DNA from 3 places in the Stenotrophomonas sp. DR822 genome. Region 3 is predicted to be linked to each of the others. Evidence: predicted binding sites of a transcription regulator. Region 3 holds the regulator's gene; each other region holds the start of a gene.
The links. Region 3 encodes HrcA, which represses chaperone genes, less so after heat shock. Its sites were predicted from a motif close to TTNGCACTCNNNNNNNNNGAGTGCNAA; they were not measured.
Positions count from the first base shown of each region.

Region 1: the regulator HrcA is predicted to act here: its motif matches at 1,475-1,501, upstream of K5K93_RS14855 (co-chaperone GroES).
Region 2: the regulator HrcA is predicted to act here: its motif matches at 1,245-1,271, upstream of rpoH (RNA polymerase sigma factor RpoH).

Region 1 is NZ_CP081826.1:3,242,473-3,244,738, reverse strand. Features, by position in the region: gene groL (chaperonin GroEL) at 1-1,058, opposite strand, end outside; gene K5K93_RS14855 (co-chaperone GroES) at 1,141-1,428, opposite strand; gene K5K93_RS14850 (endonuclease) at 1,781-2,266, shown strand, end outside.
Region 2 is NZ_CP081826.1:3,204,897-3,207,162, reverse strand. Features, by position in the region: gene purD (phosphoribosylamine--glycine ligase) at 1-231, shown strand, start outside; gene rpoH (RNA polymerase sigma factor RpoH) at 358-1,233, opposite strand; gene ung (uracil-DNA glycosylase) at 1,487-2,212, opposite strand; gene K5K93_RS14665 (response regulator) at 2,222-2,266, opposite strand, start outside.
Region 3 is NZ_CP081826.1:934,528-936,793, reverse strand. Features, by position in the region: gene recN (DNA repair protein RecN) at 1-431, opposite strand, end outside; gene hrcA (heat-inducible transcriptional repressor HrcA) at 547-1,611, shown strand; gene grpE (nucleotide exchange factor GrpE) at 1,675-2,190, shown strand.

The sequences.
Region 1 (2,266 bases), 2.1 Mb from region 3:
ATCTGGGTCTTGATCTGCGCAACGCGCGAATCGACCGCAGCCTTGTCACCCACGCCATCGATGATGGTGGTGTTTTCCTTGGAGACCTGCACCTTCTTGGCGCGGCCCAGGTCCTTGATGGTGGCCTTCTCCAGCGACAGGCCGACTTCCTCGGAGATCACGGTGCCGCCGGTCAGCACGGCCATGTCTTCCAGCATCGCCTTGCGACGGTCGCCGAAGCCCGGCGCCTTGACGGCCACGACCTTGACGATGCCGCGGATGGTGTTGACCACCAGGGTCGCCAGCGCTTCGCCTTCGACTTCCTCGGCAACGATCAGCAGCGGCTTGCCAGCCTTGGCGACGCCTTCCAGCACCGGCAGCAGGTCACGGACGTTGGAGATCTTCTTGTCGTGCAGCAGGATGTACGGGTCATCCAGGTCAGCGGTCTGCGACTGCTGGTTGTTGATGAAGTACGGGGACAGGTAGCCGCGGTCGAACTGCATGCCCTTGACCACGTCCAGCTCGTTGTCCAGGCCCGAGCCTTCTTCAACGGTGATCACGCCTTCCTTGCCGACTTCCTTCATCGCGTTGGCGATGATCTGGCCGATCGACTCGTCCGAGTTGGCCGAGATCGTGCCGACCTGGGCAATGGCCTTGTCGTCAGCGGTCGGCTTGGAGATGTTCTTCAGCTCGGCGACGGCGGCCACCACGGCCTTGTCGATACCGCGCTTGAGGTCCATCGGGTTCATGCCGGCAGCAACAGCCTTGGCGCCTTCGCGGATCAGGGCCTGGGCCAGCACGGTGGCGGTGGTGGTGCCGTCGCCGGCGTCGTCGTTGGTACGCGAGGCGACTTCCTTCACCATCTGCGCGCCCATGTTCTCGAACTTGTCAGCCAGTTCGATTTCCTTGGCGACGGACACGCCGTCCTTGGTGATGGTCGGGGCGCCGAAGCTCTTCTCGAGCACGACGTTGCGGCCCTTCGGGCCCAGGGTGGCCTTGACGGCATTGGCGAGAACGTTGACGCCGCGCACCATGCGCGAACGGGCGTCTTCACCGAAACGAATATCCTTGGCAGCCATTGCGTTTACCTCATTGGTAGCGCCGGGCCATGCCCGGCGGCTGGGTGTTGGAATCAGGGGATGAAGCAGGTCGCGCCGACGCTCAGCCGATGACGGCGAGCACGTCGTCTTCGCGCAGGACCTTGTACTCGACGCCTTCGCTCTTGTACGAGCTGCCGGCGTACTGGCCGTAGATGACCTTGTCACCGACCTTCAGCGACGGAGCGCGCACGTTGCCGTTGTCCAGCGGCTTGCCCGGGCCCACGGCCACGACTTCACCCTTGGTGGACTTTTCCTTGGCGGAGTCCGGGATCAGGATGCCACCGGCGGAAACTTCGTCGGCTTCGATCGGCTTGACCACAACGCGGTCGTGCAGCGGCTTGATGCTCATGTGGGACCTCTTAAGTTATTGATTGGTCTGAAAAAGTCCGGCGATGTTAGCACTCACACCAGGCGACTGCCAGCAACGCGCGTGAAAAAGCCCGACAGGTCGGGAGCACGACAGAGATGGAGACCTCCGGAGCCCTTTCAAGGCCCGCCCCCGAAATTTTTCCCGGCGGACCGGCGGCACACCATCCCTGCGCGGACGCCTTTATAGGGATGCGTCGCGGCAAGCCAAGGGGGAATTGGCCACCATTTGGTGACCGCCGTCGCACTGTCAGATATCTGGCGTTCATTTACGACAAAGTGTCACCGGATCGGCTTTAGGGTGGCCCGGCATTCCCAATCACAAGGAGTAGTCGATGCGATTGCTGTCCCCGCTCGCCGCCGCCTGCCTGCTGGCCCTGGCTGCAGCGCCGGCCCAGGCCGAGGTCTTCATCAACGAACTGCACTACGACGACAGCACCGCTGCCGGTGACGTCGGCGAAGCCATCGAAGTGGTCGCCACCGCCGGCGAGGACCTGTCCGGCTACCGCCTGTACCTCTACAACGGCAGCAACCCGTCGGCCGCCACGGTCTACGCCAACAACGCGGTGCCGGCCGGAACCGCGGCCAGCTGCGGCAGCGCCACCCTGGCGGTGGTCACCTACCCCAGCAACGGCCTGCAGAACGGTGCCAACGACGGCATCGCCCTGGTCGACGCCAGCGGCAAGGTGGTCCAGTTCCTCAGCTACGAGGGCGCGATCACCGCTTCCGGTGGCCCCGCCGCCGGCATGACCAGCCAGAACATTCCGGTTGCCGAAACCAACAGCACCGCAGCGGGCACCTCGCTGCAGCTGACCGGCAGC
Region 2 (2,266 bases), 2.2 Mb from region 3:
TCCGGCCTGGATGATGTGCCGGCAACGGCCAAGGTGTTCCATGCAGGAACGACGCTGGATGCGCAGGGCCAGGTGCTCAGCGCCGGTGGCCGCGTGCTGTGCGTGGCGGCGCTGGGCGACAGCGTGCGCGACGCGCAGGCGAACGCGTACGCGGGCGTGGCGAAGGTGACCTGGGCCAACGAGTTCCACCGCACCGACATCGGCTGGCGGGCGATCGCGCGGGAAATCTGAGACCGCGCTGATCCACGCGTGGCGTGGATCAGGATCGCGAAGTAGATCCACGCCATGCGTGGATCCAGCAGGAAAAAAAAGGCCCGGCAATGCCGGGCCTTTCCATTACTCAAACGCTTCGCCGCCTTATGCGGTGAACAGCGCCTTCATCTTCTTCAGCGCGTTCGCTTCAACCTGGCGGATACGTTCGGCCGATACGCCGTACTCGTCCGCCAGCTCCTGCAGCGTCACCTTGCTGTCCGCATCCAGCCAACGGCGGCGGATGATGTCGCGCGAACGCGCATCCAGTTCCGCCAGGCCTTCGCGCAGCAGCTGCATCTGGTTGTCTTCGCTGTCCTCGCGCTCGTAGGCCATCGACGGATCTTCGTCATTGGCCACCAGATACGCAGCCGGCGACGGCGGCGCGTGGTCGCTGTCCTCATCGGTCGGGGCATCGAAACCGATATCACGGCCGGACAGGCGCGACTCCATTTCCAGCACCTCGCGCTCGGACACGTTCAGGTCCTTGGCCACTGCGCTGACTTCGGCCGCGTTCATCCAGCCCAGGCGCTTCTTCGACTTGCGCAGGTTGAAGAACAGCTTGCGCTGCGCCTTGGTCGTGGCGACCTTCACGATGCGCCAGTTCTTCAGGATGAACTCGTGCATCTCGGCGCGGATCCAATGCACGGCGAAGGACACCAGGCGCACGCCCATGTCGGGGTCGAAGCGCTTGACCGCCTTCATCAGGCCGATGTTGCCTTCCTGGATCAGGTCGCCCAGCGCGAGGCCGTAGCCGTTGTAACCGCGGGCCACGTGCACCACGAAGCGCAGGTGCGAGTGCACCAGCTCACGGGCAGCGTCCAGATCGTTGCCGTCGCGGAAGCGACGGGCCAGGTCCTGTTCGTTATCGACCGACAGCACCGGGATCTGGTGCACGGCACCGATATAGGCGTCCAGCGAACCGAGCGCACTGGGAATCGGCAGATTGTTTGCCACAAGGGCAGTAGAGGTGTTCTGGCTCATAGGCACCCATCTTAGCAGTCTGGGATTTGGACTGCTAAAGGAGGAAAAAGTTCCAGCATTCCATTGATGAAACACTGGTCCCAAACAGAACCCTACCGTAGCGCGATTTGATGACAGTGGCGAGCGCGCTTTTCGGGATACACAATCCCTTGCAATTCAACCCACTAGCCCGCAAAACAAAGCCTTACCAGGTCAAAGGCAGCTGAACGGGCGGCGTTTTCGCCCATCAGCACGGGGCAGCGTTGCCCGCCGTTCAGCCCGATGGCGCCAGCGCCGCCCGCGGCGGCAGCGACCAGTCGATCGGCGCCTGCCCGCGGCGCTGCAGGTACTCGTTGGCCATCGAGAAATGACGGCAGCCGAGGAAGCCGCGGTGGGCCGACAGCGGCGAGGGATGCGGGGCTTTCAGCACGCGGTGGCGGCCGGTATCGATCACCTTGCCCTTCTGCTGCGCGTAGGCGCCCCAGAGCATGAACACCAGGCCCTCGCGCTCGCGGTTCAACACGTCCACCACGTGGTCGGTGAAGCCTTCCCACCCACGCCCCTGGTGCGCACCGGCCTTGCCCTCTTCCACCGTCAGCACCGCGTTGAGCAGCAGCACGCCGCGCTGCGCCCACGGGATCAGGCAGCCGTGGTCCGGGCGGGCTATACCGAGGTCACCCTCGATTTCCTTGTAGATGTTCAATAACGACGGCGGCACCGGCACGCCCGGCTGCACCGAGAAACTCAGGCCATGGGCCTGCCCACGGCCGTGGTACGGGTCCTGGCCGAGGATGACCACTTTCACCTGATCGAACGGGGTGGCATCGAAGGCGGCGAAGATCTGCGGTCCAGGCGGGAACACCGCCGCACCGATGGCCTTGCGCTGCCGCAGGAAGCTGGACAGCTCGCGCATCTGCGGCTGCAGCAGGTAATCGCCCACACGCTGCTTCCAGCTCGGTTCCAGCTGGATCGCCGGGGTGTCCACTACTTCATCGATCATCGCAACACGTCATCGCAACAGGGGTCCATCATTCAACCGGGCCAGCCGCAGCTG
Region 3 (2,266 bases):
GCCAGCTGCGACGGGCGCGTCAGCAGGGCCTGCTGCTCATGCTGGCCATGGATTTCCACCAGCAGGCCGGCGAGGTCGGCCAGCTGCGCCAGGGTGACCGGGCGGCCGTTGATCCACGAGCGCGAGCCGCCGTCGGCGCGGATCACGCGGCGCAGCTGGCATTGGTCTTCATCGTCCAGCTCATTGCTGGCCAGCCACTGGCGGGCGGCCTGCAGCTGGTCCAGCGCGAATTCGGCCGACAGCTCGGCCCGGGCCGCGCCATGGCGGACCACGCCGCTGTCGGCGCGCAGTCCGGACAGGAAGCCCAGGGCGTCGACCATCAGCGACTTGCCCGCGCCGGTCTCGCCTGAAACCACGGTCATGCCCGGCCCGAACTCCAGTTCGGTGGCGCGGACGACGGCGAAATCCTTGATTGAAAGATGTCTGAGCATGGGTAAGGGGATGTCTGCAGCCGCGCAACGCTAGCACGCGCGGCGGGGTCGTCCAATGACTTGCCAAGGGGATGCGCCGCCATTATCTAATGACCCTGTCTCACAGGTTGATTCCATGCACGGTTCTCCCGACCAACTTGCCCCGCGCGCGCGGCACCTGCTGCGCACGCTGATCGCGCGCTACATCCAGGATGGCGAGCCCGTGGGTTCGCAGACACTGGCGCGCGTGGCCGGTCTGGAGGTCAGTCCGGCCACCATCCGCAACATCCTCGGTGACCTGGAAGACCTGGGACTGCTGGCCTCGCCGCATACGTCGGCGGGCCGGATTCCAACCGCGCATGGCTACCGGGTGTTCGTCGACAGCCTGTTGCAGATGCAGCCGCCGGGCGAAGGGGAGCTGGCCCGGCTGCGTCAGGAGCTGGCCGGAGGCGGCAGTACCCAGGCGCTGCTCGGCAGTGCGTCGGAGCTGCTGTCGGCGATGAGCCACTTCGTTGGCGTGGTCAGCGCGCCGCGCCGCGAGCAGTTCGCCTTCCGCCAGATCGATTTCGTGGCGCTGGACGGGCGCCGGGTGCTGGCGATCCTGGTGTTTGCCGACAATGAAGTGCAGAACCGGGTGATCGAGACCCGCCAGGACTTCGCACCGGGGCAGCTGGAGCAGGTGGCCAACTACCTCAATGCCCACTTTGCCGGGCTGCCCCTGGCCGAGATCCGTACCCGCCTGCTGCTGGAGCTGCGCGACGCCCGTTCCGAGCTGGAACAGGTGCTGGCGCACAGCGTCGAACTGGCCGAGCAGGCCCTGCAGCCGCCGGCCGACGACATGCTGGTGGCCGGCCAGACGCGTCTGATGGGTGTGCAGGACCTGTCCGACCTGGAGCGCCTGCGCGAGCTGTTCGAGCTGTTTTCCAGCAAGCGCGAGATCCTGCAGCTGCTGGAGCGGACCATCCAGGCCCCCGGCGTGCGCATCTTCATCGGCGAGGAAACCGGCGTGGTTCCCCTGCAGGGGGTCTCGCTGGTCACCGCGCCGTACACCGCCAACGGCCAGGTACTGGGCGTGCTGGGCGTGATCGGGCCGAAGCGGATGGCCTACGACCGGATGATTCCGCTGGTCCAGGCCACCGCCGATGTGCTCGGCGCGGCCTTTTCGCCGAGCGGGCGAACTCCGGGTGCATCGGACGCTTGAAACGCAGCATCCCGCCCACACTAGGGTGGGTGGAGGCGGAGAGTGACCGCCAGGGACCCAGACATGAATCAAGATCAGCCAGACATCGCCGCCCAGCAGGCCGCCGCCGACGCAGCTGCCGCCGAGGGCGTCAACGAACAGATCGAACAGCTCCGTGCCGAAGTGGAGCAGGTCAAGGCCGAAGCGCTGCGTGAGCGCGCCGACCTCGACAACCAGCGCAAGCGCGTGGCCCGCGACATCGAACAGGCGCGCAAGTTCGCCAACGAGAAGCTGCTGGGCGAACTGCTGCCGGTATTCGACAGCCTCGATGCCGGCCTCAAGGCCGCCGGCGACGATGCCCATCCGCTTCGCGAGGGCCTGGAGCTGACCTACAAGCAGCTGCTGAAGGTCGCTGGTGACAACGGCCTGGTGCTGCTGGACCCGACCGGGCAGCCGTTCAACCCCGAACACCACCAGGCGATCAGCCAGGTCGCTGCCCCCGGCGCCGCACCGGGCAGCGTGGTGACCGTGTTCCAGAAGGGCTACCTGCTCAACGAGCGCCTGCTGCGGCCGGCGCTGGTGGTGGTTGCCGCCGACTGACCGCGGGCGCCGGGCCTGGCCTGGCGCGGGTTTTCCCGCCGCGACTGGGGCATCGGCACGACCGACGCTGAACGTG